3 regions of the Enterocloster sp. genome follow, and region 3 is predicted to be linked to each of the others. Evidence: predicted binding sites of a transcription regulator. Region 3 holds the regulator's gene; each other region holds the start of a gene.

Region 1 (10,525 bases), on a different contig from region 3:
GGCAGACCGCTCTGCAGCCGGCAGCGTGAATCCCCGTTCGTTGATATGCTCCAGATAATGTGCGTCTGAATTACTGATGATGCGGCAGTGCTCCAGATAAGGGTGTTCCCGTTTCAGAGAATGAAGCTTCTTCATATCCTTCAGTTCCACAGTCTGAAAGGAGCTGTCCGGAGGAATAAAGCCCAGATTGGCAATGAGGCTGTTGGAATTTTTATCAATATGGGCCGGAAACATGACACCCCCGTAGGAAGCCGCCTTTTCCCACAACCCCTCAAAAGACAAATTAACGGCATTGATAAGCAGACAGGATTCTTCCCCGTAGACAGAATCATTTTCATCATAAATCTGCTGTTTTCCAAAAATTTCCGGGCGATTTTTTACCTTAATGAGACGGCTGTACACAAAGCGGTCAAATTCCATCGCCTGATAAAGCTCCGGAAACAGACAGACTGCGTGGACTTCCTCTGAAGTTGTCAGTTCCATCCCCGGAATCCCGATGATCCCGTATTCCTTCGCCGCAGCCAGGAACGCAGGGCAGTTTTTACAGCTGTTGTGGTCTGTGAGAGCCACTGCATCCAGCCCTTTTAACGCTGCCATTCCCGCAATATTGGCCGGCGTCATATCATCATCCCCACAGGGCGATAAGCAGGAATGGATATGAAGATCATATGCCAGCTCTGTCATTTTAACAGCTCCTTTACAGCCAGGGCCGTCTCAAATACCGGTTCCTCTGTCCGCAGCACCGTGATCCCCTGAAGAGCAGCCTTCTTCACAGCAGCCTCATCCAGCATGGCGCCCTCTGCCAGAATCACACAGGCCGCATCCGCAAGAGCTGCCACTGCCAGCGTATTTAAGTTTCCCATTACCGTAACCCAGGCACAGCCTGCCGGAGCCCGTCCCATGGCAATGCTTAAAAGATCGCAGCAAAAGGGCTTTGTGATGCTCCGGTCTGTATCGTCCCCTATATTAATCTCCTGAAAAACATTTTTATCAATCAGTTCCTGTACGGTCATTCTTCCTCCCCCTCTTCCCGGCTGTCCAGAGAAGACATCTCATCCGAAATCCGCCGTATGCACTCTTTTAATGTATTTAAGGTATCCTGGCTGCTTTTATCCTTGCTGTGAAGATCGTCTGCCAGTATGGCTACCTCCTCAGAAAGCCTGTGGAGATTTTCTCTCAGATAATACACGCAGTCGGTCTCACTGGCCTCTCCCCGGACAATGTCCTCCGCCAGGGCCTTACAGGTAGGAGCTCCGCAGGAACCGCAGTCCAGTCCCGGAAATTTCTTCACAAGCCGCTCCGCCTGATTTAAACGCAGAAAGCTTTCCATCATATTATTTCCCAGATTAAATACGGGTTCAAACTGGATCTGCGTTGTCCATTTTACCGCATCCAGCTCACCATCCTCCATATGGTTTCTGGCAACAGGCATATATTTGCGCAGGCGCTTTAGCTTCACCTCTGCCACATAGGGATTTTCCACCGTAAGCACACCGCCCACACAGCCTCCGTTGCAGGCGTTCAGCTCCACAAATTTCAGATTGGTAAACTTCTGATCTTCCATATCCTCTAACACACGGATCACATTTTCAATACCGTCCGCTGCCAGATAATTTTCCGTAAACAGCCCGCTGGCTTCCCCGCCGCTGTGCCCCCAGCTGATGCCGATTTTTCCGGAAGTTCCAATAGCTGGATAATCCTCTCCCGCTACCGACTTCATGGCTGCTAACAGTCTGGGATACACATCCTTGATAGCAAGCACCTTGTCCACCTGGCTCTTTTCCGTACCAAGAGGCGCTCTCACATAGGTTACCTTGGAGGGGCAGGGAGAAATAAACATAATTCCTATCTTCTCTCTGGGAAGCCCCGTTTTCTCCATGGCCCTTCTGGCCGCCAGAATAGCCGCTACCTCTACCGGGGGATTTAAAGGAAGCAGGTGAGGAATCAGGGATGGAAAACGCACCCGGATCAGCCGCACCACAGAAGGACAGGCGGTACTGATCAAAGGAAGCTGTTCCTCATGATCGGATATGTACTGTCTGGTGGCTTCACTGACCAGCTCTGCCGCCGCGCTGACCTCGAATACATCATCAAAGCCCATACGAAGAAGGGCCTTTAACACAATATTAGAGTCATCCAGATTGTTGAACTGGCTGTACAGAGACGGCGCCGGAAGCGCCACCGTATATTCGTACTGATTCATCGTATCCAGCTTATCGTAGGTTGCGTGTTTTGCATGATGAGGGCAGACGCGGATGCACTCTCCGCAGTCTATGCAGAACTTTTTATTGATGCTTGCCTTTCCCCCTCGGACGCGGATGGCCTCTGTAGGACAGCGCTTAATGCAGTTAATGCAGCCTTTGCACAAAGAAGGGTCAAGCCGCACGGAATGATAGAATTTATCCATTCCTCCACCCCCTCAGATATATACTGTCATGGTGATCTTTGTTCCCTCTCCGATCCGGGTATCGATCTCCATCTGGTCTGAATATTTTTTCATATTGGGAAGCCCCATCCCCGCTCCAAAGCCCAGAGAACGGATCTCATCCGGAGCCGTGGAATATCCGGCCTGCATCGCCAGCTCCACATCCTTAATCCCCGGCCCTTTGTCATCCAGGATCATATCGATCTTTTCCGGAGTAATCTCTACTGTAATCTCCCCTCCGTCTGCATGGATTACCATATTGATCTCCCCCTCATACATGGCGATGGCCACCTTCCGGATGGCCTCCGGATTCACCCCCATCTGCTTGAGCTTGCGCTTTACATCGCTGCTGGCTTCCCCTGCCCGTGTAAAATCCTCTCCGGATATGGGATATTTTAAAATAATTGCTTCTTCCATAGAAAATCTTTCCTTCCTGAATTTCCATATATCGTCGTATCAGCGCAGCACTCTCTAGATTGCCCCGCTGTTAAGCCCTGCCTGATAAAGCATTCCGCAGGAAGAAAACATCCTGTGTCCGGTGGCAAGAACCACAAGATTCCTCTCCCTTGCCATCTCAAGCATACTTTCATCCGGCTTTTTTCCTCTCACAAATATAATGCACACAATATCAAGCATCTCTGCTGTACGGATCACCTGGGGATTGCACAATCCTGTCAGCAGTACGGAATGATCCTTTGAAAATGCCAGCACATCGCTCATCATATCAGAGCCGCAGGCAGACCTTACCTCCCTGTCCAGATGCTCCTCTCCGGCCAGCACCCTGGCGCCTAATACCTCTCTTACATCTCTCACTGTCATACGCGTTCTCTCCTACCTGTTTGGTTCTGTGTTTCCGGCTACTGTCAGCATATCATTTATCCCCAATTCTTTCAATAAATATGTCTCTGTTTTTGCACATTTTATCCGCAATTCCACACAAAGTTTTTGACACATTTTCCCAGAAATGTAGATTTTTTTGACTATATGTGTTAGAATATTAACACATTGCATAATTTACAACGACGAGGAGGTAAAAACGATGGCGTGCAAAAAACAGACGGTTCCCTTTCGAGGAACACCTGAGCAGGAGGCCGCGCTGAAAGCGGTAATTGCTGATCTTAAAAGCCAGCCGGGCGCTCTGATGCCGGTGATGCAGAAGGCTCAGGAAATTTATGGATATCTTCCCATTGAAGTGCAGACCATCATCTCAGACGAGATGGAGGTTCCGTTAGAAAAGGTTTACGGCGTAGCGACCTTTTATGCACAGTTTGCCTTACAGCCCAAGGGACAGTATAAAATTTCTGTCTGTCTGGGAACAGCCTGCTATGTGAAGGGTTCCGGGGAAATCTTTCACAAGCTGGAGGAAATTTTAGGGATTACCAACGGTGAGTGTACACCGGACGGCAAATTCTCACTGGATTCCTGCCGCTGTGTAGGCGCCTGCGGACTGGCTCCTGTTATGATGATCAACGGAGAAGTTTACGGCCGTCTTACCCCCGACGACATTCCGGGCATTTTAGCCAAGTATAACTAGCCTATGATGCCGGAAATTTCCTTAAATATACTGGATGTAGCAGAAAATTCCACACGGGCAGGCGCCTCTCTTGTGACTATAAACGTCACAGCAGATACAGACGCCGACCGTCTGACCATACAGATCGGGGATAATGGCTGCGGCATGAGCGAAGAACAGCTTTCCCATGTAACAGACCCCTTTTACACCACCCGCACAACGCGGAAGGTAGGACTGGGCGTTCCTTTTTTTAAAATGGCTGCCGAAAGCGCCGGAGGGAGCTTTTCCATCCATTCCCAGATTGAAAAAGGCACAGAGGTGACTGCCGAATTTGGCTTATCCCACATTGACCGTATGCCTCTGGGGGATATAAACAGCACCATCCACAACCTGATCGTGTACCATCCGGACACGGATTTTTGCTATACATATACATACAACGGAGCTTCCTTTACCCTTGATACCAGGCAGATGAAGGAGATCCTTGGCGGTATTCCATTAAATACGCCGGAAGTATCCGCCTATATTTTGGAATTTCTGAATGAAAATCAGAAGGAAACCGACGGCGGCGCATCGCTGTGACCGCTGCCCCTTAGACAGAAGGAGGTTTATAACCCATGAAAACTCTTGCTGAATTACAGGCCATCCGCGAACGGATGCAGAGCCAGGTAAACCTGCGCGCGGAAGACCATAACCATACCCGCGTAGTAGTAGGCATGGCCACCTGCGGAATCGCCGCAGGTGCCAGACCTGTTCTCAATACCTTTGCCCAGGAGATCCAGTCCAGAGGCCTTACAGACCGCATCAGCGTAACTCAGACCGGCTGCATCGGGCTGTGCCAGTATGAACCCATTGTTGAGATCATGGAACCCGGCAAGGACAAAATTACATATGTAAAAATGAACCCTGACAAGGCCTTAGAGGTGATCGAGCGCCATCTGGTCGGCGGACACCCGGTTGAGAAATATACCATGGGCGCTGCAGGATTAAAATAAAGGAGGGACTATCTATGTATCGTTCACATGTGCTTGTCTGCGGCGGTACCGGATGTACCTCTTCCGGAAGCCCCCAGATCATGGATACATTAAAAAATGAATTAAAACGCCAGGGACTGGAGGAGGAAGTAGCGGTTGTAGAAACCGGCTGCCACGGCCTCTGTGCCCTGGGCCCGATTATGATCGTTTACCCGGATGCTACCTTTTATTCAATGGTACAGCCCGGAGACATCCCTGAGATCGTATCCGAACATCTCTTAAAGGGTCGTGTAGTAACCCGTCTTCTCTATCAGGAGACCGTAAGCCCCACTGGAGGCATCAAGGCCTTAAGCGACACAGACTTTTATAAGAAGCAGCACCGTATCGCCCTTCGCAACTGCGGTGTTATTGACCCTGAAAATATCGAAGAATACATCGGAACCGGCGGCTATCAGGCTCTGGGAAAGGTTCTTACGGAAATGACCCCGGAGGATGTGATCCAGACCCTTTTAGACGCAGGCCTGAGAGGCCGCGGAGGCGCAGGCTTCCCCACCGGCTTAAAATGGAAGCTCTGCCGTCAGAACGACGCAGACCAGAAGTATGTCTGCTGTAATGCAGACGAGGGCGATCCCGGCGCATTTATGGACCGTTCCGTGCTGGAGGGCGATCCCCATGCAGTGCTGGAGGCCATGGCCATCGCCGGCTATGCCATCGGTGCAAACCAGGGCTATATCTACGTCCGTGCCGAATACCCCATCGCGGTAGAACGCCTGCAGATTGCCATCAAGCAGGCCCGCGACATGGAACTTTTAGGCAAAAACATTTTCGGAACCGGCTTTGATTTTGATATTGACCTCCGTCTGGGCGCAGGCGCTTTCGTCTGCGGCGAGGAAACGGCTCTTATGACCTCCATTGAGGGAAAGCGCGGTGAGCCAAGGCCCCGTCCTCCATTCCCGGCGCAGAAGGGCTTATTCGGAAAGCCAAGCATCTTAAATAACGTAGAAACCTACGCCAATATCCCTCAGATCATCTTAAACGGTCCAGAATGGTTTGCTTCCATGGGTACGGAAAAGTCCAAGGGCACCAAGGTATTTGCCCTGGGAGGCAAGATCAACAACACCGGTCTGGTAGAGGTTCCCATGGGAACCACCCTAAGGACCGTAATCGAGGAAATCGGCGGCGGCATCCCCGGCGGAAAGAAGTTCAAGGCCGCACAGACCGGAGGACCTTCCGGCGGCTGTATCCCGGCTGAACACTTTGATATCCCCATTGACTATGACAACCTGATTGCCATAGGTTCCATGATGGGCTCCGGCGGTCTGATCGTTATGGATGAGGATGACTGTATGGTAGACATTGCCAAATTCTTCCTTGAATTTACTGTGGAGGAATCCTGCGGCAAGTGTACTGCCTGCCGTATCGGCACCAAACGTATGCTTGAAATCCTCACAAAGATCACCAAGGGACAGGCCGATATGGCTGACCTGGATAAGCTGGAAGAACTCTGCTACTATGTAAAGAACAATTCCCTCTGCGGCCTGGGACAGACAGCCCCCAATCCGGTGCTGTCCACCCTGCGCTATTTCCGCGACGAGTACGAGGCCCATATCAAGGAGAAGCGCTGTCCTGCCGGCGTCTGCAAGGCGCTCTTATCCTACAACATTGACCGTGACAAGTGCCGCGGCTGTACTCTGTGCGCCCGCACCTGTCCTGCCGGAGCAATCATCGGCTCTGTAAAGAATCCGCACATTATTGATCAGAACAAGTGCATCAAGTGCGGTGCCTGCATGGAGAAATGTAAGTTCGGCGCAATCTACAAAAAATAAAAGGGAGGGAATAGACGATGGAAACGATCAAACTGAAAATCAACGGCATTGAAGTCACTGCTCCCAAGGGCTCAACCATCCTGGAGGCAGCAAGACTGGCGCATATCGAGATCCCTACCTTATGCTTCTTAAAAGAGATCAACGAAATCGGCGCCTGCCGCGTATGTATTGTCGAATTAAAAAATGGAAAGCTGGTTACTTCCTGCGTATATCCTGCGGAAGACGGAATGGAAGTATTTACCAATACTCCAAAGGTCATGGATTCCAGAAAAAAGACCATCCAGCTTTTATTATCCAACCATAACCGCTCCTGCCTGTCCTGCGTACGCAGCGGACACTGCGAGCTTCAGGAGCTGGCACGAGAGCTTGGCGTAGAGGATGAGGGCTATTATGACGGCGAGACCACACCCTCTGAGATCGATACCTCTGCCGCCCATATGATCCGTGACAACAGCAAATGTATTCTCTGCCGCCGCTGCGTGGCAGTCTGCAGCGAGGTACAGGGGATTGGCGTCATCGGCGCCAACAACCGGGGCTTTGCAACTGAAATCGGCTCTGCCTTCGGTATGGGCCTTGGCGAGACCTCCTGTGTATCCTGCGGCCAGTGTATTGCCGTCTGTCCTACGGGAGCCCTTCAGGAAAAGGACTGCACGTCCGAGGTATTTGCAGCCATTGCAGATCCTTCCAAGCATGTGATCGTACAGACCGCTCCTGCTGTCCGTGCCGCTTTAGGCGAAGAATTCGGCCTTCCCATCGGCACCAATGTGGAAGGAAAGATGGCTGCCGCCCTGCGCCGTCTGGGATTTGACCGCGTATTTGATACAGACTTTTCCGCTGACTTGACCATCATGGAGGAGGCACATGAATTTTTAGACCGCGTGAAAAACGGCGGTGTCCTGCCTATGATCACCTCCTGTTCTCCCGGCTGGGTTAAATACTGTGAGCACTATTTCCCGGATATGACGGAAAATCTTTCCACCTGCAAATCCCCTCAGCAGATGTTCGGAGCCATTGCCAAATCCTACTATGCTGAGAAGATGGGCATTGATCCAAAGGATATCGTATCTGTCAGCGTTATGCCCTGTACGGCAAAGAAGTTCGAGATCGGAAGAGAGGACGAGGCGGCAAACGGCGTTCCGGATGTGGATATCTCCATCACCACCAGAGAGCTGGCCCGGATGATCCGCAAGGCAAGGATCCGCTTCCTGGATCTGCCGGATGAGAGCTTTGACGAGCCTTTAGGCCTTGGCTCCGGTGCAGGCGTGATCTTCGGCGCTACGGGAGGCGTTATGGAGGCTGCATTAAGAACTGCAGTTGAGACACTTACCGGCGAAGAGCTTCCAAAGCTTGAATTTCACGAGGTCCGCGGCACTGCAGGCATCAAGGAAGCCACCTATCATGTGGCAGATATGGATGTAAAGGTAGCGGTCGCCTCCGGCCTTGGAAATGCCAGAGAGCTGCTTAAAAAGGTAAAGTCAGGAAAGGCAGATTACCACTTCATCGAGATCATGGGCTGTCCCGGCGGCTGTGTCAACGGCGGCGGCCAGCCTCAGCAGCCGGGTTATATCCGCAACACGGTGGATATCCGCGGCTTAAGAGCTAAGGTTCTCTATGACAGCGATGAGGCAAATACCATCCGCAAATCCCATGAAAATACGGCGATTAAGGAGTTATATGCCACCTATCTGGGCGAGCCCGGAAGCGAAAAGGCGCACCATCTGCTCCATACCAGCTATGTAAAGAGAAGTATTAATCAGCACTGATCGAAACTAAAAACAGAGATGCCGGCGTCACTCCGGCATCCCCTTAAATAAAAAGCTTCCCCGCAGGACGAACCATCTGATCGTCTGCGGGGAAGCTTTTATTTATGGTTCATCCGTTTCCTTCTCTTCTTCCTGTTCCTCTAACATCTCATTTTTTTCAGGATCCCACCAGGTAAATGAGGCCGGAACCGGCGGACGTGAACCGGAAGGCTGCAAACCAGAGGGCTGCGAACTGACGGGCTGTACATCCGAAACCTGTGGATCGACAGGCTGCAAATCGGCAGATTTTAGGGGATCGGCTTCCTCCACCGGTTCCGTATGGACGGGAGGTTTTTCCATCTTTTCCTCCTTCCAGCGGACGGTAACCTTAAAGAGGTCATCCTCTGCTTCCAGCTTCATCGTACCGCCCTGGGCCTCAGTAAAGCTTCTTGCAATGGCAAGCCCCAGACCGGAGCCTTCCGTATTGCGGGATTCATCCCCCCGTACAAAGCGCTCTGTGAGCTCATCCGGGGATACCGTTAATTCATGTTCTGAAATATTTCGCATAGAAACAGCCACATAGCCGTTTTCCTCCCGCCTGATCTGGATATAGGCTCTGGTTCCCTTCATGGCATACTTTGTAATATTTACCATGAGGTTTTCAAAGATACGGCAGGTTTTCTGACCGTCCAGATGAAGGTATATTTTTTCCTCCGGCAGCTGGAAACGGAAGTCCACACCGCTCTTTTCAATCTTGTCGGCCAGCTCGCAGCGCACCTGCTTTAACAAGCTGACAATCTCCACCTCTTCCAGGTGGAGGGTCACGGTACCGCTGTTTGCCTTGCTGACCTCAAAAAGATCTTCGATCAGCTCCTTCAAGCGCATGGCTTTGCGGTCCAGTACCTGGATATAGGAACTGCGCTCCTCTTCTGACAGATTTTCCTGCTTTAAGAGATTGATATAAGTGATAATCGCCGTCAAAGGCGTCTTTAGATCATGGGACACATTGGTGATCAGCTCCGATTTGGTACGCTCGCTTTTTACCTCCTGGGCCACTGCTTTTTTAAATCCGTCCCGGATATGGGAAAGCTGTTCCTTGAGAGGCTCAAAAATCCCCAGATCTTCATCAAACTCCACATCCAGATTTCCCTCTGCCATGGCATTAATGCCCTTTAAGAGAAGCTGATATTTTTCTTCCATTTTTCCCCAGTATTTCTTAAAAAGGAAAAACAGTACCAGAGAGTAGATTACTAACGCCCCAATCCCCCAGAACCACAGGCAGGAAATGAGAGCCAGAATAATAAAATTGGCAATCACAGCCTTTCCAATGATCCGCGTGGACTTTCCTTCCCAGTCTGTATTGGAAAAGAGATCCAGACCCTTCAGAGTCCAGCGCTTGCAAAAGCGCAAAAATCGTCCAAGCCAGGTGCGTTCCTTAAAATAGCGCCACAGTCCCAGAGTAAATACGGCCCGTATACAGGTAATTCCCCAGTAAAGAATACCGTAAATGATGATCCAGAACATGACATTGATCAGCAGCGTCATCATATGCGCCGCTCCATCTGTAAATCCGGCCTGCAGCCACTCTCTGGATAAACGGCCTTCCATGGTTGCATGGATCAGATCTACCGGAATACTGCTGATCACAGTAGCGAACCACAGCGTTCCACTGGCACATAGGGGTTCAAAGGACAAACGGCACAGTGCGCTGCGTCCTATCTCCAGGGAACGGATTCCCGGAAGTGCAAGAGCTGTGAGCGTAATCACTGCCGCGATCGCACATACAACGGAAAAATATCCGCCTCCGCTCTGGTAATCCCAGCTTCTAACCCCTGTTTCCTCTATATCACTGCCATAAAAACTGCTGCCCGCATTGGATAGATCACAGATAAAATGAATCTTCATATCCTTTGGCCCCTGAAACTCCACTCCGCTGCTGCGGTACTGGCTTCCCAGACGGGTCTCAATAGGATCATAAAACTCATAGGAGGTCATTGACTGGAACATACGGCTGCAGCTGTCCCCATCTCCCGCTATATCGGAAA
Region 2 (10,525 bases), on a different contig from region 3:
GGCAGTTCCCGTGGACATGTCCAAGTGCTTCAGCGTGGAAGCAGAGGGATCTCAGACCCAGAATATGGGGGAGCTTACAGCGGTTGTATTTACAGCTCTTCCGGGGGAAGAGGGGGATTATACGGTGCGCATCGGTTCGGATTCCTTTGAGACAACGGGAGTCATCATGGCAATGACGCCGGGAACGGTGGAGGATCTGGAGCATATTAAGGATTTAAAAGAGGCAAAGGATACCTGGCAGGATGCGGGAGATGAACTGTATGATAGCTTAGAGCAGATGGCTCAGTCCATAGAGGATATGAGGGGCGGAGTTGATCAGATGCAGTCCGGCCTGAATGCAGCAGAGAATGCAAGGCAGAAATGGAGCAGCTCAAAGGACGCCATACTGGCAGGAAACGATCGGTCACTGGAATCCCTCAGGGCTATGTCCGGCCAGCTGGAAACCCTGGTGCCTCATCTGCAGACGGCAAAGGAAGAGGCAGAGATCGTACATAAAAGTATGGGCGACATTGTGGGAACACTGGGAGAGATGCAGGAGCCTCTGGGAAAGCTGTATACAAGACTGAGAAATATTAAGAGCAGTACGGCTTCGATGGGAGAACAGCTGCCGGATCTGAGAGACGATCTGGGTTATCTGATAGAAACGAACGCATCTTTTCAGGTGCAGACCACAGAGGCTTTGGAGGCTCTGGGACAGCTGATTGGGGAGCTGGAGGAATATGATGATGAGGCCTTGGAAATAGAAGTGCCAGAGATTGAAATTCCAGAGGCTCAGGGAGAGGAAGAGTTAGAGGAACCGGAAGCTTCGGAACCGGAGGGCTCAGAGAAACCAGAGGAGTCGGAGGAGCAGGAGAAGCCGGAGGGCTCAGAAGAACCGGAGGCACCGGACGCTTCGGAACCAGAGAAAGACGAAAACTTGGAAATCAATGAGCCTGAGAACGAGAATACCGGCAGCCAGACCATCAGCCGTGCGGTTGTTCCAAAGGCACAGATTGAAAAACGAGAGGTGCCTTTTGTGGCTTCTTCAGGCTCCCAGCTGCAGCAGCTGATGCAGATGCTCAGAAAAATCGACAAAGACAGCCGGAAATTTACCCAGACAGCAGGAAACTTGATGGAGGATATTTCCGATTCTGCCCAGTACAGTGCGGATCTGGTGGACAATATGGACTTTCTTATTGAGGATCTTACGGCGCTCCATGATTCGTTGGATACATACTATCCGGATCTTCAGAGCGCATTGGACGATCTGAGTGCACTTACGGAAAGAACCACGGAGGCTTTAAACAGCACTACAGATACCCTGACACTGGTTCAGAATACGCTTAAAGCCTCCAGCGACGAGATGGATGTGGCAGCAAAAGACAGCCTTATGGCAAGTATGGAGCTTTTAAATAAAAGTCTGAATGTGCTTGACAGTACAGCCGGGATCCGTCGGGCCGGCCGTACCATGAAGGATGTGATCGACAGCCAGCTTGATAAATTCGATACGGAAAACAGATTCCTGTTTATGGATCCGGACGCGGAAAAGGTATCCTTTACATCTTCTAAAAATCCGGAACCCAGAACCCTGCAGGTTGTGCTCCGCACAGATGAGATCAGTTTGGAGAATGAGGAACACAAGACGCTGGACGCAGAAACAGAGGAGCCGGAGGTAAGTCCTCTGAAACGGATGTGGAACGTACTGGTAAAAATGTGGCGTTCTCTGGTGGACATCTTTAAAAACAGATAGAAAAGCAGCTGATTTTCTGGTATGCTTAAGAAAGAGCAGGCGGTACTCTCTTTGCACAGCAGTGCCGGAAAGGATGAGCTTCATGGAACTTACAAAACAGGAGAAAACAAAATACCGGCTGGCAGCTTCGGTGAAGGAGTGTATGAAGACTGCTTCGGTAGATAAGATAACCGTAAAAAATATTGTGGAAGGCTGCGGCCTTACCCGCCAGACATTTTACCGGAATTTTCTGGATAAATACGACTTAATTAACTGGTATTTTGACAAGCTGGTTCTTCAGTCCTTTGAGCAGATCGGCATGGGGCATACTGTGGGAGAAAGCCTGACACAGAAGTTTGCGTTTATCCGTGCAGAAAAGGTCTTCTTTACGGAAGCATTTCGAAGCGATGACCGCAATTCCGTAAAGGAACATGATTTTGAGCTGATCCTTCAGTTTTACAGGGATCTGATCAACCGCAGAACCAGCCGTCCTTTAAGTGAAGAAATACAGTTCCTTCTTGAGATGTACTGCCGTGGTTCCGTCTATATGACTGTAAAATGGGTTTTAGGGGGCATGAAGGACTCGCCTGAGGAAATGGCTAAAAAGCTGGTAGAAGCCCTGCCCCCCAAGCTTGCCAGAGTATTTGACGAATTGCAGCTTTTGTAACATCTGCATAAACCATTTTGTGATAATTCACAAAAAAGACATAGAAAGTGACAGACTACCCTGTTTGTCACTTTTATTTTTTTTAGGCGCTGTTATAATATTAACAAACAGGGAAGATCCTGAGAAAGAAAAGGAGAAGAGGAACCATGGCAAACAGAATTGTATTAAATGAAACTTCTTATCACGGTGCAGGTGCAATTGCAGAGATTGCAAATGAAGCAAAGGCAAGAGCCTTTAAGAAAGCATTCGTATGCTCGGATCCTGATTTGATCCGTTTTAACGTGACAAAAAAAGTGACAGATGTTCTGGATGAAGCAGGCCTGTCCTATGAGATTTACTCCAATATAAAGCCGAATCCTACGATTGAAAATGTACAGACCGGCGTAGCCGCTTTTAAGGCATCCGGCGCTGATTATCTGATCGCCATCGGCGGAGGATCCTCCATGGATACGGCCAAGGCCATTGGAATCATCATTGCAAATCCTGAGTTTGAGGACGTAAGAAGCTTAGAGGGTGTTGCTCCTACCAAGAACCCGTCTGTTCCGATCATTGCAGTTCCCACTACAGCAGGAACCGCAGCAGAGGTTACGATCAACTATGTCATTACAGATGTGGAGAAAAAGCGCAAATTCGTATGCGTAGATACACATGATATCCCTGTAGTAGCAGTAATTGACCCGGATATGATGGCTTCCATGCCAAAGGGTCTGACTGCATCTACCGGTATGGACGCTTTAACCCACGCCATTGAGGGATACACAACAAAGGGGGCATGGGAGATGACCGATATGTTCCACTTAAAGGCAATCGAGCTGATCTCAAAATATTTAAGAGGCGCCTGCGAAAATACAAAGGAAGGCCGCGAGGGTATGGCTCTGGGCCAGTACATCGCCGGAATGGGCTTTTCCAATGTAGGACTTGGTATTGTCCACTCTATGGCGCATGCTCTGGGCGCTGTATATGATACACCTCACGGCGTTGCAAATGCCATCCTTCTGCCGACTGTTATGGAGTATAACGCCCCCTGTACGGGAACCAAGTACAGGGACATCGCTATTGCCATGGGCGTAGAAGGAGCAGAGAACATGAGCCAGGAGGAATACCGGAAGGCTGCCGTAGAGGCTGTAAAGAAGCTGTCTGCAGATGTAGGTATTCCCGCTGACTTAAAGGAAATCGTTAAGCCTGAGGATGTAGATTTCCTGGCGCAGTCTGCAATGGATGATGCCTGCCGTCCCGGCAATCCAAAGGATCCGACCTTTGAGGATATCAAGGCGCTGTATCAGTCACTGATGTAACGATCATATCACAGAAAGGGGCTCTGGTTTTCAGAAGGAAACCGGAGCCTTTTTACATATAATTTACACAGACTTTACATTACCTCAGGGAAACTATATTGACTAGAAATGAAATATCCCGTATAATGAGAATACGTAAACAAAAGGTAAAGAAAATGTAAAAAAAAGGGAAAAGAGGACAGAGACATGGTGGAGCGTATCTGCTGCGGTATACAGGCTATGTCTTATATTTTGTGCCTGTTTTGATGGATAAATGGATATTATCCGAAAAACGATATCAAATGTCTCTGAATCTGAACCAAAAAGGAGAAATCATGGGATTTGAATTGCTTTTAGGACTTTTAGGCGGCCTGGCACTGTTCCTTTACGGAATGCAGATGATGAGTACCAATCTGGAAGCGGCAGCCGGAAACAAGATGAAGCAGATCTTGGAGCGTCTGACCTCCAACCGTTTTCTGGGCGTTTTAGTGGGAGCTGTGATCACGGCGCTGATCCAGTCCTCATCCGCTACCACGGTTATGGTAGTGGGCTTTGTTAACTCCGGTCTGATGACTTTAAATCAGGCTGTATGGGTTATCATGGGCGCCAATATCGGTACGACCATCACAGGTCAGCTGATCGCTCTGGATGTTGGAGCTCTGGCTCCTCTGATCGCCTTTGTCGGAGTAGCCATCCTTGTATTTGTAAAGAATAAGAAGATCCAGCATATTGCCGGTATTGTTGCAGGCATCGGCGTACTCTTTATTGGTATGGATATGATGAGCTCTGCAATGTCTCCTTTAAGAGAAGAACCGCAGTTTGTGGAAATGATGACGAAATTCAGCAATCCGCTTCTGGGCATTCTGGTAGGCGCGGGCTTCACGGCGCTGATCCAGTCCTCCTCCGCGTCTGTCGGTATCTTACAGGCTCTGGCCATGAGCGGCGTCATTGATCTGCACAGCGCGGTATTCGTTCTGTTCGGACAGAACATCGGTACCTGTATTACGGCAGTTCTGGCTTCCATTGGAACGACCCGCAACGCAAAGCGCGCTACAGCGATCCATCTGCTGTTTAACCTGATCGGTACAGTGGTATTTGTTGTATTAAGCCTTGTAACTCCATTTACAGATGTGATGATCAGCCTGGCTCCGGGAAATCCCATGGCGCAGATTGCAAATGTCCATACGGTATTCAATCTGGGAACGTCCCTGCTTTTGCTTCCCTTCGGCAGTGTGCTGGTTAAGATCGTAGAGCGGATTCTTCCTGATACCGAGGTTAAGGTTATGGACGAAGATCACTGGCTTCAGGGACTTATGGTTTCTAAGCATCACCTTGGAGTATCCACCATTGCCATCAGCCAGATCCATGAAGAAATCCGTGATATGTTGTCTGCGGCTTCTAAAAACGTAGACGCCAGCTTCCTGGCAGTAGAGCAGGGACCCGGCGAAGACGGGATCGGAGAGATTGAAAACAGAGAAGAGGAGATTGATCTTGCAAATGTCCGTCTTTCCAAAAAGATATCCCGTGTTCTTGTTTTGGACCAGACGCCAAAGGATATTGAAACACTGAATAAGATGTATTCTATTCTGGGAAATATTGAGCGTATCGGCGATCACGCCATGAACCTGGCTGAGTATGCCCAGACCATTTTAGAAAAGGATCTGTCCTTTTCCGAGTATGCCCAGAGCGAGTTTTCCGTTATGGCGGACAGTTGCTCCAAGGGAATGAAGCTTCTGGAGCAGGCGGCTGCAGGAGAGAAGAAGTTTGAATTGGCGAAGGTACAGGAAATCGAACAGAAGATTGATGATATTACCCGTAAATTCCGCCAGAATCAGATTGACCGCATGAGAGCGGGAAGCTGTAATGTTGAGGCGTCGATTCTTTATTCTGAGATGCTTACAGATTATGAGCGTATCGGCGATCATATGTTAAATATTGCAGAGGCTTATGATGTGATCAACAAAAATGACGAAGGGATTTCCGACACACAGCCGGCCAATGCCTGAAATGTAAATACTGAAATATAAAAATGCGTTTCCCGTGGGAGGAGTTTCTTCCTGAGGGAAACGCATTTTTGATTGATGCATTTGACAGATATGCGTTTTTAATGCATCTATCCGATCTCATCTGTTGTAGCCTTGGGGAGATCCCAGCAGTAGCGGGTAGCTAACAGGCGGATCAGAACCACCAGGAATGCAGCTGCTACCATGGAGATACTTTCTCCCAGGAAGTCGGACAGATATACATAAAACAGAGCCCCGGCTAAAGATGCGCAGGCATACACATGCTTTTTCAGGATATAGGGCGTCTGTCCGGCCATGATATCTCTGAGAACGCCGCCGCCTACTCCGGTAAGAACTCCCAGAAAGATAGACAGGAAACGATAATCGCCATAGCCTGCCATCATGGCAGTGTCGATGCCTGTGACCGTAAAGGCAGCCAGCCCGACGGCGTCAAAAATATTCATGATCCGTTCGTAGATTACAATGTAAGGGCCGGTAAGAATATGCTGGTTAAAACGGATGATAAGAAAAAGAACCAGCACGGTAACAAAGGCCATGATCACATAGATCGGGTTGATGAACAGGCTGGGAGGCACCCTTCCAAGAAGAATGTCTCTGAGCATACCGCCGCCGACGGCGGTTGTTTCCCCCAGGATGATCACTCCCAGAAGATCCAGACGCTTTCGGATCGCAGTCATAGCACCGGAGGAGGCAAAGGCAATAGTGCCGATAGCCTCAATGAGAAAGAAAAGAGAAATAGTTTCCATGGCGGCGCCCTCGTTTCTCTTTACAGAAGATAGATCTTATGCTGGCTGCATACAGCCCGCATATCAGCAGGCCAGATACTGGCCTGTACTTCTCCGATGTGGGCACGGTCAAGCAGAAGCATACACAGACGGGACTGTCCGATACCGCCTCCGATGGTGTAGGGAAGTTCTCCGTTTAACAGCATCCTGTGGTAAGGAAGGTTCATGCGGTCTTCGCAGCCGGCTTTTTTTAACTGCTCTTTAAGAGAAGCTTCATCCACGCGGATGCCCATGCTGGAGATTTCCAGGGCACAGTTTAAGGTATCAAACCAGAACAGGATATCGCCGTTTAATTTCCAGTCATCATAGTCCGGTGCGCGTCCGTCATGGGGCTTTCCATCTGCCAGCTTATCGCCGATCTGCATTAAGAATACGCAGCCATGCTCTTTGGTGATCAGGTTTTCTCTCTCCTTTGGCGTTTTGTCGGGATACATCTGTGCCAGCTCGCCTGTAGTAATAAAAAAGATGTCATCCGGAAGCTCTTTTACGGCCTGGGGATACTTGTACCAGACCTCATGCTGCATATGCTTGATGATCTTGAAGATTTCCCGTACCGTAGCCATCAGGGTTTCCATGGTGCGCTCTTCTTTGGTGATCACCTTTTCCCAGTCCCACTGGTCTACATAGCAGGAGTGGAGATTATCCAGCTCTTCATCCCTGCGGATGGCGTTCATATTGGTATAGAGACCTTCTCCCGGCTGAAAGCCGTATTCCTTTAAGGCAATGCGCTTCCATTTGGCCAGTGAATGGACAACCTCCAGAGTTTCACCGGGAAGGCCGGCCATATCAAACTGGACCGGACGCTCTACGCCGTTTAAGTTGTCGTTTAAACCGCTGCTTTGTTCTACAAACAAGGGAGCGGAGATACGCTCCAGATGAAGCTCACGCCCCATTTCCTTCTGAAAGGTATCGCGTATGTACTTGATGGCATCCTGTGTTTCACGGATCGTAAGCCTGGGGTCATATTTCTTGGGTAATATCAGTTCCATTGATCCATCCTCCATAAAAAAGCTCTGTATGCTGTGGGATACAGGCGTGATAAAATTACTCCTATGGTATCATTAAAGGAAAAAAGGTGCAAGAGAAAAAAGATTTTTCATTTTTTGCCGGATGCGTTTTCTTCGTTCACTGGTTTCGTCCGGGTCAGTTTTGAAAACTCCGTTTTCTTCCCGGAGGACATCTCCCTCCTTTACGCCCTGAGGCAGACAGGACAGCGGGAGAGTAAAGACAGAGCGGTCCTCTCTCTGGCATACAGCTGTGGTTTCTTCGATTCGGTCAACAATGCAGATCATAAAATATCCCTCCTATAGCGTTTCTATAATGTTTTATTTTTTGGTATAAGTCCAGGTAAGTCCTTCCGGAGAACTGGATGCGATGATGGTACCCTTTTCATCCGTACGCAGTACCTGAATGCGGTGTTCAGCGTATTTTTTTAAGGTTTCCTCATGGGGATGGCCGTAGGAATTGCCCTTGCCGCAGGAAATCACGGCCCAGGATGGAGATACAGCTTCTAAAAATTCAGGGCTGCTGGAGGTGCGGCTGCCATGATGGCCTGATTTTAATACATCAGCCGAAAGATTCAGGCCGCTGCGTGCCATATCTTCCTCAGCCTCTGTTTCCGCATCGCCGCACATGACAAAGGAATGATTTCCATCTGTGAGGCGGATGCCCACAGACCAGTCATTCAGCTCATCTGCGTAATCGCCCACAGGACCTAAGACGGTAAACTGGGACTGTCCCAGATCATAGGTATCACCGGGAACGGGCTTTGTGATCTTAAGCCCCTGGCCGGCCACTGCATCCAGAACATCTTCAAAGGTTGCAGTCGTATGTTCAACCGGCGGCATAATAACGGTTTTGGCCGGAAATGTTTCCAGTACGTCGTCCAGCCCGCCGATATGATCCGAGTGGGGATGGGTACCGATCACATAGTCCAGAGAGGTGACGCCCTGCTCTTTCAGGTAGTTTACAACCGTATCGCCCTGATCATTTTCCCCTGCATCGACCAGCATAAAATGAGTTCCGTCCTGGATCAGGATGCTGTCTCCCTGGCCCACATCAATAAAATGTACATTTAAGGTGCCGCTGCTGCTTTGTATTTCAGGGTTCGTCTTATCATTTAACTGCCCTTTTACCGCTTCCTTTGCATAATCCCAGGCAGCCGAAACTGCCTGATCGGCTGCGGATTCAAGGTATTTGGAGGCTTCCTCCTTTGAGCAGCCGCCAAGAGAGAGAAGAGAAGCGGTCAGTAAAATAGTCCCTATGAAACGATATGTCTGTTTTGTCATGTCTTATCAGCCTTTCTGTTATATTTTCCCATTCTGTCCCATATATAACTATTATGAGGGACGATTCCCCGAAGAAAACGAAACATACTAAATTATAAAGGAGTTAATACCTATGGCAAGAGGAGTAAGAAGAACCCACACAGAAAAACTTCAGTCTGAGCTTTCTGAGGTTCGGGCTGCGATTTCCCAGTATGAGGACAGCCTGGATGAGCTGCGTTCCCGGGAAAAGGAAATCAATTCCCAGATCGAGATCGAGCGTTTTAAGGAAGTCAGCGAGCTTTTAAAGCAGCGCGGAATGACGCTCTGCGATTTAAAGGAGCTTCTGTCTTCAAGGGAAACACAGGCAGCCGGAATCTGACTGCTCAGCCTCTGAACCGGTTAATGCAGGCGAAAATTTCCTGAGGTCTGGGCATACACAGTCCCATGGCGGCATAGGAGCAGCCGCTCACAGCAGTGAGGCCGCCCTTTGCCGTCTCTTTTTGGATATAGGCAACTGTTTCGGCAACCGTATACCGTTCCAGAAGCCGCTTTTCCATACAGAACCGCAGGATCTGCGCCAGCGCCTGGGTCTGCTCACTGTCAATAAGCTGTTCTACAAACCTCAGTTCTGACGGGCGGCGTCCTACTTCTATGGAATCTTTTCCATATACCTTTACCTTGATCCGGTCATCCCGTCCGCCCTGTTCTCTGCCGCGGCGGCCCTCTTTTACGTTCATATCCTGTTTCCGATGATCTTTTTCCGCTTTTATCTGGAATTTTCTTCCTGCTTTCGGAAGTGTAAAGCCGGGAGCCGGCTCAATGGATGGCCGGTTGTCTCCGGCGCAGATTTCCTTTACCTTTTTTGTAATATCCAGGGGGACATAGGAGTCCATCTGGATAATGGTATCTGCAATATAAAAATAGGCTCCTGAGCTTCCGGCTACTAAAACGGTAGAAATGCCTGCCTTATGAAACAGATCTTCCGCCCGGTTGGTAAATGGAGTGATCGGTTCCTGGCTGCGGTTTATGACCTTCTGCATCAGATCGTCCCGTACCATGAAATTGGTGGCGGAAGTGTCCTCATCAATGAGAAACACCCTGCTTCCGCTTTCGATTCCCTCGATGACAGCGGCTGCCTGGGAGGTACTGCCGCTGGCATCCTCTGTGGAAAAGCATCTGGTATCCTTTTTGTTTGGAAGATCATTGATGAACATGGAAATGTCAACATTCCGGATGCTTCTTCCGTCCTCAGCCCGAAGCTTTAAGGCTGTGTCATCGGTGATCACAAATTCACGCCCGTCTCCGGCGATATGGTCGTATACTCCGGCCTCCAGCGCCTTTAACAGGGTGGATTTTCCGTGATACCCTCCGCCCACGATCAGGGTGATCCCGCGGCGGACTGCCATGCCGGAGCAGTTTCCGTGATGAGGAAGAGTAAGTGTGATCCGCATGGATTCAGGGGAAGAAAAGGGAGTGCTGTTTTTCATGGGCCGGCTGGATATGCCGCTTTCCCTTGGAAGAATGGCGCCGTCTGCCACAAAGGAGACAAGCTCCAGACGTTTTAATTCCTGACGGATAAAATACTGATCCTCTGCAAGCTCTGCCACGGCCTCTGGTTCATGGACCGGTCTGTTTTTATAAAAAAGCACCTGTTTTACACACTGGGGCAGAAAATCAAAGAGGATCCGTATCAGTTCACCGCTGTTGATGGTGCGGCCGTTTGCGGGAAAACCGGCTTCCAGCCGGATCCAGATTCCATCTGAGCAGCATTCACAGGCAGTCCGTTCCAAAATTTCCGGT
Region 3 (10,525 bases):
TGCCAGGATGGAGGAAATGCTTGGTCTGAATAAGCCGTTTTTGATCCGGTATTTTGACTGGCTTGCAGGATGCCTGCAGGGAGACTTTGGAATCAGCTATGTGAATCCCAAAAGAACTGTAGCCGGAGAAATTTTAAGATGTCTTCCGGCCACCCTGCAGCTTGCGGGAGCTTCCTTTGTGATCGTATTGCTTTTGAGTATTCCAATCGGATTTTTGTGTGCAGTATACAAGGATGGATGGTTTGATAAGATGATGAGAAGCATTGTCTTTGTTACCACTGCCATGCCGCCTTACTGGGTTGGACTGCTGCTGATGTGGGCAATCGGTGTAAAATTTGGATGGCTGCCTACCAATGGAAACGGAACATGGAAGCATTTGATCCTTCCTGCATTTACAGTGGCATTAAGCTATATATCGACCTATATCCGGCTGATACGCAATAATATGCTGGAGAATATGAAACAGGATTATGTCCTTTATGCCAATGTCAGAGGATTATCTCCAAAATCGATCTGGGTAAAGCATGTTCTGAAAAATTCCATGCATACCTGCATTGTTGCAATGGGAATGAGTATCCCTCAGCTGATATCAGGTACCATTGTTGTAGAAAATGTATTTTCATGGCCGGGACTTGGAACCCTGTGCATCAGTTCTATTTTTAACAGGGATTATCCAGTTATTCAGACCTATGTTTTGCTGATCGGTGTTCTTTTTGTAGTATTTAATTTGATATTTGATATCTTGCAGACAGTGTCTGACCCACGGCTGAGAAAGGAGGATTAGAGAACATGGTAAAGCGTTTTTTTCAGAACAGAACGGCAGTTTTTACAACATTTGCAGTTTTGCTCATTGCTCTTATTGGGATTTTTGCTCCGGTTATTGCCCCGAACGATCCCTATGAAACCAATATTATCAATAAGTTTGCTTCCTACAGCGTCCAGTACCCCCTTGGAACGGATCAGCTGGGTAGATGTGTGCTTTCCCGCATGATCTTTGGAATCCGCCCCACCTTGGGGCTGGCAGCTCTTACTATGGCAGGAACCATTGGGATTGGGGCAGTCCTGGGCATTATAGCCGGATATTTCAGAGGGATTGCAGAGGAGATTATTATGCGGATCGTAGATGTGATGCTCTCCTTTCCCAGCCAGATCATGGTATTTGCAGTGGTGGCCCTGCTGGGAATCAGTGTCCAGAATGTGATCATTGCCAATGTGTTTATAAAATGGGCCTGGTATGCCCGCATGATCCGTACCGGAGTTATGCAGTACAGGGATAAAAATTTTGTACAGTTTTCCAGGTGCGTAGGCATGCCAGAGCGTTTTATCCTGTTCCGTCATTTGCTGCCGTCCATCACTTCTGATCTGGCAGTTCTGGCTTCTCTGGACATTGGATGGGCGATTATTAACATCTCTACATTATCTTTTCTGGGACTGGGAGTTCAGGCACCCACACCAGAATGGGGCGCTATGTTAAATGAGGCTAAGGAGGTTCTGACCAGCAACCCAACTCAGATGCTTGCGCCAGGAATTGCAATCGTTGCCCTTGTGTGCTGCTTTAATCTGCTGGGAGATGCGATGCGGGACGTTCTTGATCCAAAGGAGGTGGCAAAGTGACACCAGTATTTGAATTGAATCATCTTCAGGTATCCCTGCGAGGCAAAAAAAGGAATACGGATTTAGTGAAAGACGTCTCTTTTTCGGTAAAGCAGGGGGAGTGCCTGGGAATTTTGGGGGAATCAGGAAGCGGAAAATCCATGTCAATTAAGGCAGCCATGGGGCTTCTTGATAAGAATTTTGTTGTTTCCGGAAGCGCGAAATTTCAGGGAGATGAGCTGGTTGGGAAAAATGCAGAGCAGCTGCGCAGGCTGAGAGGCGGGCAGGTTGGAATCGTACTGCAAAATCCCATGACCTGTTTCGATCCTCTGTACCGTATCGGAAACCAGATTGCAGAAACATTTGCAGCTCATCAAAAATGGGATGCCGGAGAAATAAAAGAGAGATCCATTGAAATGTTAGATAAAATGCAGATCCGAAATCCAGAGGAGGCACTGGAAAAATATCCACACCAGCTTTCCGGCGGAATGCTGCAGCGTATTATGATTGGAATTGCCATGTCCATGGAGCCGTCTCTGCTGATTGCAGATGAGCCTACCACTGCAATCGATGCTATTACACAGTTTGATATTTTAAATGAATTTGCAGTCATTAAACAAAAGCATAAGACCGCGATGATCTTTATTTCTCACGACCTTAATGCTGTTTCGCAGATAGCAGATAAAATTGTGGTTCTGAACCAGGGAACAGTAGTGGATCAGGGGGATTTCCATCACATTATCCACCATGCGGCAGATCCGTATACAAGGCTGTTGATTGAAAAACGGACGGATGTTATGAGAAAATACAGACAGGCGCTGGAAGGAGGAGAGTGCAGTCATGCTCAAGCTGGATAAGATATGCGTCAGCTTCCGCAGGGAATGCCAGGACAAGCTGTTTGGACATACAAAACAGCAGGTTTTATTTGATGTATCAGCGGAGGTGAAAAAAGGAACCTGCCTGGGGATTCTGGGAGAATCCGGAAGTGGAAAATCTACTATGGGCAGGGTGTTATGCGGACTTTTAAAACCGGATTCGGGAACCGTATTCCTCAATGGAGTTTCCGTATACGGTTCAAAACAGGGACGTAAGAATCTGCAGGATCGGTTAAGTATTGTTTTTCAGGACTATACAACCTCAGCCAATCCCCGTTTCAGAGTGGCGGATATTTTGAAGGAAGGCCTCTTTGTCCGTCAAAGACGAGAGAGGAAAAAGCTGAATCAGGAAAAGGAGATCCGCCGGCTGCTTGAGCTGGTAGGCCTGTCCTATGACTTTGCCGGTCGGTTTCCCCATGAACTGTCAGGAGGCCAGCTTCAGCGGATCTGCATTGCCCGGGCGGTTGCGTGTAATCCGGAGTTGATCTTATTTGATGAGGCGATTTCCTCACTAGATGCCCATACCCAGGTTCAGATCATGGATCTTTTGCTTGATTTAAAGGAAAAGCTTGGATTGACCTATATTTTCATTACCCATGATCTTACATCTATAACCTATCTTTGTGATGATGTGCTGTTTTTGTACCAGGGAAGGGTGACAGAGTATCTTCCGGTAAAGCAGCTAAGCGAAGCAAAGGATATCTATGCCAGAAAGCTTTTAGAATCTATTATCGTTTTTGACACAGAGGAGGCATCATGATCGTTTGCGGATACGAGATACAGGCGGGGGAAAAGAAACATATAAAAATTCCCGTCTTACAGGCGGAGGCAATGGAGGGAATTTGTATCTGTGGAAAAAATCAGGGGAAAACTCTGGTCATAACGGCAGGAGTTCACGGCTGCGAGTATGTGGGGATAGAAGCAGCGAAGCGAATGGCTGAGTTTCTTGACCCCATGGAATTGGCGGGAAACGTGATATTGATCCCTCTCGTAAACAGATGCGGATTTTTTGACGGCAGAAAGCAGGTGGTTCCGGAGGATGAAAAAAATTTAAACAGGGTTTTCCCTGGAAAATCGAATGGAACGATTTCTGAACGGATTGCTTATACCATGGAAGAATATATATATCCCTGTGCAGATTTTCTGATTGATCTTCACAGCGGAGACAGCAATGAAGATTTGATTCCTCTTGTTTTTTATCCCACAAAGGGAGAGAAGGCGGTTAATGATAAAGCATTACAGGCAGCCAAAGTATTATCCGTACCTTACAGGGTAAGCTCTCAGGCGAAAAATGGATTATACAGCTGGGCCGTACAGAAGGGGATTCCGTCTCTTTTGATCGAACGGGGTTCAGGCGGTCTGTGGTCGGAGAATGAAGTGGAGCGGTGTATGGAGGATATGCACCGCATTATGGCATTTCTTGGGATAAAACAGGGTTCATATGAAAAAACATCGCAGGCAGATATAAAAGAAGCCGTTTATGAGGAGGCAGTCTCTGACGGTTTTTGGTATCCCTCTATTACAGCGGGGAAGCGGGTATGCTGTGGAGAAAAGTTTGGGGTTTTTGAAGCTTATGCGGATGGGAAACGAACGGAGCTTTGTGCAAAATTCGATGGAGTTGTCTTGTATCATACGACAGCGTTGGGAGTAAGGGCTGGCGAGGCATTGGCTGCATATGGGAAGATATAAGTGCAGAAGGATGTTGCGATCGGGTGTGCAGTTTTTATATCTGCACACCCTGTTTTATGGATGGTGCGCCTAGCGGCGCACGTTTCTAACGGGTTAAAGTCCCGAATCCGCCCGGTAGTGGGAAGGATATAGCCGAAGGCAAGGGTGTCCATCGTGAGGTGGGATCTGAAGGAAGCTGGATGTGAGGGACATACTAACTCACGGGCAAATCTCTGGTCTGATGAACAGAAATCTCATATGAGGTCATGCATGAGGGTAAGGCTGCCATCCAAGTCGAAGCCCAATAACTACACGGAATCATGCATGATAGATGAGGCAGATGGATGGAGAGGAAGAAACGTGTGGTACCTAGGGAGGTCTGTGCGGCACGCCTTGAAAGAGGTAACCATTACATAAAGCAATGCTGAACGCACAGAAGTCAGCAGAGGTCATAGTAGCCGAGAGGTGAAGGACCGAATCAGTAGGAGTCTTGAGTATGACCGAGAAAGGAGGAATGACCGTCTATGGCAGAAAATATTGAAAACAATGGCCGTTCGCAAAGAGATAATGCGGAACATGAAGGGTATGTGAAAGCGTCTAGGTCATTCAATCGGATATGGAAAGAAAGAGACAGTGCACAGCCGAGACTTTTGGAAGCGATACTGTATAAAGACAACTTTAACAGAGCGTATAAGAGAGTTAAGGCAAACAAGGGAGCGCCAGGAATTGCTGGCATGACCATTGAGGAGGCTCTTCCATATTTAAAGGAACATCAACGAGAGATAACCGACCGCATTTATCGTGGAAAGTATACTCCGTCTCCAGTAAGACGAGTTGAGATTCCCAAATCAGATGGTGGTGTGCGAAAGCTTGGCATACCAACAGTGCTAGACCGTACACTTCAACAGGCAATAACCCAACAGTTAGTGCCAATCTATGAACCACTGTTTGCAGAGGGTAGCTATGGCTATCGTCCGAACAGAAGTGCAAAAGAGGCAAGTGCCGTTTGGTAATGGAAATCGGGGCTTTCTCAATCTCGCTGGCCCACACCGAGCGGATTCCGCACCGGGAGGCAGCAAGGGGAAAGACCCCGATCCCGTCAAACAGACTTCCCAGCTTAATGTCAGGCATTTCTGCCATGTCCTTTTACTGCCAGGACGCCCTCTAAAGTCGTTGCCGCAATGCCAAGCCTTCCGGCAACTGCAATATCGTTTTTCACATCTTCATCCACTGTTTCCCCGCAGACAATCAGCGTATGGGAACGGCGGAGCATATCCCGGGCCATGTCAATCCCGGCTTTGTGTTCCTCGGGTACGCTGTCGTCTAAAAACAGCGGAAGGTAGATCAGCGGACAGATGGGAGAAAATCCCGCCTCATAAGCAAGGCGGCAGTAGCCCGCCGCCAGTTCCATGTCGATTTCCGGTTGTCCGCTCCATGCGGCAGTCAGATATGCTAAGGGTCGTTTCATTGAATAACCTCCGTTTCTTCTTATATAGAATGGGTATCAGCAAGGTTCGCCTTTCCCCTCCGCCCCTTTCCCCGGAAAGGGGGACGGCTCTGGAGAATTTATATCCCCGTCGCTTGACTGTGTAAAAGCATAACCGGGAAAAATCCGTCAAGGGTGCCGTATGGCACCCTTGACGGATTTTCCCGGCTATGCTAAGGGATAACTGGCGACGGGGAATAACATTTTATATGTTTTTATCACCGGAGGAGATTACACTCTGTCTTCCAGAGATGATGGAATCCATGCAGATGACGGAGCTGCCATTTCCGGAGGCAGTATTAAGATTTCAGAAAGCTGCGAAGGAATAGAAGGTTTGACGATCGATATTACAGGAGGACAGATCGATATTACAGCATCTGACGACGGTGTGAATGCTGCCGGAGGCAGAGACGGAAGCAGTATGGAAAAAGGAAAAGATCCGTTTGTATCTATGGAAGGAGCCTATATTTCAATTTCAGGCGGCAGCCTGAGAATCAACGCGTCAGGAGATGGGATTAGTTCATTGGATTATAATGGAAAAGCAGTGGTCACAGGAGGAATTTTTGCTTCATCAGGCGCATCCGGTATGGCACAAAACTTTGATCCATCTTCTACCCAGGGGATAATAATGGTTACTTTGAATCCGCAGGAAGCCGGAACGCAGATCGCCCTGAAAAACAGTGACGGCACAGAGCTTTTATCCTGGAAAGCAGAAAAAGAATATTCATCTGTCCTCATTAGCAGCCCGGATATCAGACAGGGAGAAAGCTATTCATTAACAGCCGGTACGGAGGAGAAAACGATTACTATGGACAGTCTTGTTTACGGCACCGATATTCCTGAAAACGGAAAGGCTCCCGTTGGCAGTGAGATACCTAAAGGCGGTAGGGGGCCTGAGAACGGCGAAGTTCCCACAGGCGGGAGGGCGCCCATGGAAAGGGAACCGGCGGAGAATGGTAAAAGACCCGGAGAAATGGACAATAAACCGGGAATGGGAGAAAAAACCGATAATGAAAATAAAAAAGAAATCCAGTAAATGTGTGGGATGTATAGTTGACACAGGAAGAATATTACGGCAGCCTTCTGAAAAAATGAAAGAAATATTTAGAGCAGCTGGCAGGACAATACCCTGTCTGTGAAACAGAAGATGGTATTCATCCGATGGGGAAGCAGCCATTAAGGGGATTTCATAGAGAAAAAATTAGTAAGATTTACACGGAATGAACTGCAGAGGTTGACAGCAGAAATTCAGATCCTATCGTAAAAAAGGAAACTGCGGTCATTTTCATGACCGCAGCCTATGAAGACATACTCCCGGGAGGTTCCCGCTTTATCAATAACCTACAATGTTTTTTTTTGTTCATCCTCTTCCTGACCTGGATCGTCTCCATGCTTTAACACCCTTGCCATCAGCGCCATAGCATAAAACAGGACGGAAAAGAAGAGGATCGAAAAAGCCACAGCCATCAGTGTATTTTTGGAAGCCCCGGTAAGAGCCAGAATAAAAAACAGGAGAACAAGCCCTGCAAGGAGAAGGACTCCAAGAAGAGCCAGAATACGTTTTAATTTCATTCCTCTGCCAGCGCCTCCCATAATTCGTAAAGTTTTTCCAGTTTTTCACTGATGGAATCCTTTTCTTTGTTCAGCTCCATCAGTCTGGACACATCGGTATAGACTTCTTCCAACGCCAGCAGCTCATTGATCTCGCTGTCTCTTGTTTCTAACTGGTGGATGGCGTCTTCGGTCTTTTTAAGTTCATTCTGACGTTTGCGGATCCTGGCCTGCTCTTCCTTCTGAGCTTTCCAGTCAAGCTTGGCCCCTGTATCTGAAGCAGAAGAGGAGGCAGCGGTACCGGAAGAAGCTCCCGTTCCGGCATCAGCCGGACGGCCTAAAGCTGATTTTGGAGCCTCAGAGCCTCGTCCTGCAAAAAATGCAGCCTCCACATCCTCCTTTTTCTCCAGATAATAATCATAATTGCCAATATAATTTACAAAGGACTGTCCGGTCAGATCCAGAATCCGGGTAGCGGTGCGGTTGATGAAATAGCGGTCATGGGACACGTAAAGCACCGTTCCTGTATATCGGTTTAATGCACTTTCCAGAATCTCCTTTGAGGTAATGTCCAGATGGTTGGTGGGCTCGTCAAGGAGCAGGAAATTGGCGTCAGAAAGCATAAGCTTTGCAAGTGAAACGCGACCCCGTTCGCCGCCGCTTAAATCCTTGATCAGCTTAAACACATCATCACCGGTAAAGAGGAAAGAAGCAAGGGTATTGCGGATCTGAGTGTTGTTCATATTGGGATAGGTATCCTGGATTTCCTGAAACAGGGTTTTATCCATGTGGAGGACCTGATGCTCCTGATCGTAGTAGCCGATATGAACCTTGGCGCCCAGGCGGATTTCTCCGGCATCAGCAGGGATCAGGCCGTTTATGATCTTAAGAAGCGTGGTCTTTCCGGTACCGTTATTTCCGATAACCGCAATCCGTTCCCCACGTTTGATTTCAAAGCTGCCATGTGTAAATAATGTCTGAGTATCAAAGGACTTGCTTAAGTCTGTGACGGTGAGTACATCATTTCCGCTGACTACGTCCGGTTCCAGACGGATATCCATGGAATCGTTGATTTCCACTGGCTTTTCCAGACGCTCGATTTTATCCAGCATCTTTTCCCGGCTTTCTGCCCTTCGGATGGATTTTTCACGGTTAAATGATTTTAATTTGGCAATGACCGCTTCCTGATGGCGGATTTCCTGCTGCTGATTTAAGTAAGCACGGATCTGTGCGTCTCTGAGCATGGCTTTTTTATCGCTGTAGGCGGAGTAATTGCCGGAAAACACAGTGGCGGTGCCATTGTCCAGCTCGATGACCTTTGTAACCACACGGTCCAGGAAATACCGGTCGTGGGCCACGATGATCACGCTTCCTGAATAGCCCTTTAAATAGGTTTCCAGCCATGCAATGGACTCCATATCCAGATGGTTGGTAGGCTCGTCCAGAAGAAGGATATCGGGTTTGGTTAAGAGGAGCTTGCCTAAGGATACACGGGTTTTCTGGCCGCCGGAGAGCGCCTGGATGGGCTTTGAAAATTCATCCTCTGAAAATCCCAGACCCTTTAATACCCCCGTAATTTCACTGCGGCAGGCGTAGCCGTTTTCCAGCTCGAACGCGTGGTTTAAGCGGCTGTATTCGGAAAGCATAGCCTCCAGTTCTTCACCGGAGGCAGATTTCATGGACTGTTCAAGGTTTCGCAGACGCTCCTCCATTTCAAGGATAGGCCGCTTTACCTCTAAAAGAGCGTCATAAATGGTCTCAGCGCCCTCCAGATCCTGATGCTGGGCCAGATATCCGATGGAAGCGCCCTTGGCCCAGGTTACACTTCCCTCATCTGGTGCCAGATCACCGATGATGATCTTTAAAAGAGTGGATTTTCCCGCGCCGTTAATCCCTACGACAGCGGCTTTTTCATGTTCCTCTATATGAAATGAGACCCGTTTGAGGATATGGTTATCTCCAAAGGACCGGCTGATGTTGCTGCATGACAGGATCATTTCAAAACTCCTTTTTTAGCATAAATTCTATGTTTTTTGCATAATATGCACCAATCAGTATAATATAGGAACATATTTTTTTCAAGAACATCCTGAAAGTGATTTGACATTTTTTTAACGCCCGATTATAATAGAAAGCATTAGATTGAATCATATAAGGAGAGGGTGGCACAGGATGGAACGCAAGGAAATATCGAAAGCGGTTATTTCGAGACTGCCCCGCTATTACCGCTATCTGGGGGAGCTGATTGAAGAAGAAGTGGAGCGTATCTCTTCCAATGAACTGAGCAACCGCATGAAGGTTACAGCTTCTCAGATCCGCCAGGATCTGAATAATTTCGGCGGCTTCGGACAGCAGGGCTATGGCTATAATGTAAAATATCTGTACTCGGAAATTGCAAAGATTCTGGGAATCGACCAGCAGCACAATCTGATCATCATCGGAGCCGGAAATCTGGGACAGGCAATCGCCAATTATACAAATTTTGAACGGAGAGGTTTTGTGATCAAAGGGATGTTTGATATCAATCCCAAGCTGATCGGTCTGGTGATCCGCGGGATTGAAATCCGGTCCGTGGACGATCTGGAAAGCTTTATAAAAGAGAATGAGATCCAGATCGCGGCTCTTACCATACCAAAGACAAAGGCTCCCGAGATTGCGGATCGTCTGGTAGCAGCAGGAATCAAGGCAATCTGGAATTTCGCCCATACGGATCTTGTTGTACCGGAGGATGTAGTTGTGGAAAATGTGCATCTGTCTGAAAGTCTGATGCGGCTGTCCTACCGGGTATGCAGTATGCTGGACCGGGATGAAAAAAACGAACGCACAGGAAGCAAGTAGGATGATACTGGGAGTTGGAACCGATCTGATCGAAATAAAGCGCATGGAAAAGGCCTGCAGGAGGCCTCATTTTGTCGCTCGCACATTTACGGAGACGGAAAGCCGGCAAGCGAAGGGGTCTGCCTCTAAGCTGGCCGGCTCTTTTGCTGTGAAGGAGGCCGTGGCAAAGATGTTCGGCACCGGGTTCCGGGGATTTATGCCCGGAGATATCGAGGTGCTTCGGGATGAGCTTGGAAAACCCTATGTCAATCTTTACGGCGGCGCTAAAAAGCGATCTGAGGAAATGGGGCTGACACAGATCCATGTGTCTATCTCCAATACAGAGGATTTTGCCATGGCATTTGCAGTGGGCGAAAAGGAAACGTCCGCAGAGAGGAGAACATGATATGAGAACCCTTCTGACAGGTAGAAAGATGAAAGCAGTGGATCATTACACCATCCATGAGGTCGGGATTCCTTCCCTGGTTTTAATGGAGCGGGCAGCTTTGGCGGTCGCAGACTGCGCATTAAAGGC

What was found. Region 3 encodes Rex, which represses fermentation and respiration genes when NADH is low (regulators of the CRP and FNR family bind a similar motif). Its sites were predicted from a motif close to ATTGTTAANTANTTAACAAT; they were not measured.
Region 1: the regulator Rex is predicted to act here: its motif matches at 3,411-3,430, upstream of ACZM6M_RS14160 (NADH-quinone oxidoreductase subunit NuoE family protein).
Region 2: the regulator Rex is predicted to act here: its motif matches at 2,464-2,483, upstream of fucO (lactaldehyde reductase).

Annotation. Positions count from the first base shown of each region.
Region 1 is NZ_DBMACH010000015.1:59,201-69,725, reverse strand. It holds gene ACZM6M_RS14185 (PHP domain-containing protein) at 1-684, opposite strand, end outside; gene ACZM6M_RS14180 (hypothetical protein) at 681-1,013, opposite strand; gene ACZM6M_RS14175 ([Fe-Fe] hydrogenase large subunit C-terminal domain-containing protein) at 1,010-2,407, opposite strand; gene ACZM6M_RS14170 (ATP-binding protein) at 2,420-2,842, opposite strand; gene ACZM6M_RS14165 (DRTGG domain-containing protein) at 2,897-3,244, opposite strand; gene ACZM6M_RS14160 (NADH-quinone oxidoreductase subunit NuoE family protein) at 3,465-3,959, shown strand; gene ACZM6M_RS14155 (ATP-binding protein) at 3,963-4,520, shown strand; gene ACZM6M_RS14150 ((2Fe-2S) ferredoxin domain-containing protein) at 4,556-4,933, shown strand; gene nuoF (NADH-quinone oxidoreductase subunit NuoF) at 4,948-6,738, shown strand; gene ACZM6M_RS14140 (NADH-dependent [FeFe] hydrogenase, group A6) at 6,756-8,501, shown strand; gene ACZM6M_RS14135 (histidine kinase dimerization/phospho-acceptor domain-containing protein) at 8,604-10,525, opposite strand, start outside.
Region 2 is NZ_DBMACH010000016.1:2,181-12,705, forward strand. It holds gene ACZM6M_RS14235 (hypothetical protein) at 1-1,729, shown strand, start outside; gene ACZM6M_RS14240 (TetR/AcrR family transcriptional regulator C-terminal domain-containing protein) at 1,812-2,375, shown strand; gene fucO (lactaldehyde reductase) at 2,522-3,670, shown strand; gene ACZM6M_RS14250 (Na/Pi cotransporter family protein) at 3,985-5,655, shown strand; gene ACZM6M_RS14255 (trimeric intracellular cation channel family protein) at 5,763-6,419, opposite strand; gene asnA (aspartate--ammonia ligase) at 6,440-7,447, opposite strand; gene ACZM6M_RS14265 (DUF3006 domain-containing protein) at 7,520-7,750, opposite strand; partial or broken gene ACZM6M_RS14270 (ComEC/Rec2 family competence protein) at 7,799-8,548, opposite strand; gene ACZM6M_RS14275 (nuclease) at 8,859-9,104, shown strand; gene ACZM6M_RS14280 (ABC-ATPase domain-containing protein) at 9,109-10,525, opposite strand, start outside.
Region 3 is NZ_DBMACH010000010.1:66,931-77,455, forward strand. It holds gene opp1B (nickel/cobalt ABC transporter permease) at 1-784, shown strand, start outside; gene opp1C (nickel/cobalt ABC transporter permease) at 790-1,614, shown strand; gene ACZM6M_RS11810 (ABC transporter ATP-binding protein) at 1,611-2,450, shown strand; gene ACZM6M_RS11815 (ABC transporter ATP-binding protein) at 2,434-3,228, shown strand; gene ACZM6M_RS11820 (M14 family metallopeptidase) at 3,225-4,157, shown strand; partial or broken gene ACZM6M_RS11825 (group II intron reverse transcriptase/maturase) at 4,661-5,134, shown strand; partial or broken gene ACZM6M_RS11830 (DNA cytosine methyltransferase) at 5,130-5,267, opposite strand; gene ACZM6M_RS11835 (DUF7768 domain-containing protein) at 5,260-5,604, opposite strand; gene ACZM6M_RS11840 (hypothetical protein) at 5,840-6,658, shown strand; gene ACZM6M_RS11845 (hypothetical protein) at 6,964-7,194, opposite strand; gene abc-f (ribosomal protection-like ABC-F family protein) at 7,191-9,170, opposite strand; gene ACZM6M_RS11855 (redox-sensing transcriptional repressor Rex) at 9,346-10,011, shown strand; gene acpS (holo-ACP synthase) at 10,013-10,396, shown strand; gene ACZM6M_RS11865 (NAD(P)H-hydrate dehydratase) at 10,398-10,525, shown strand, end outside.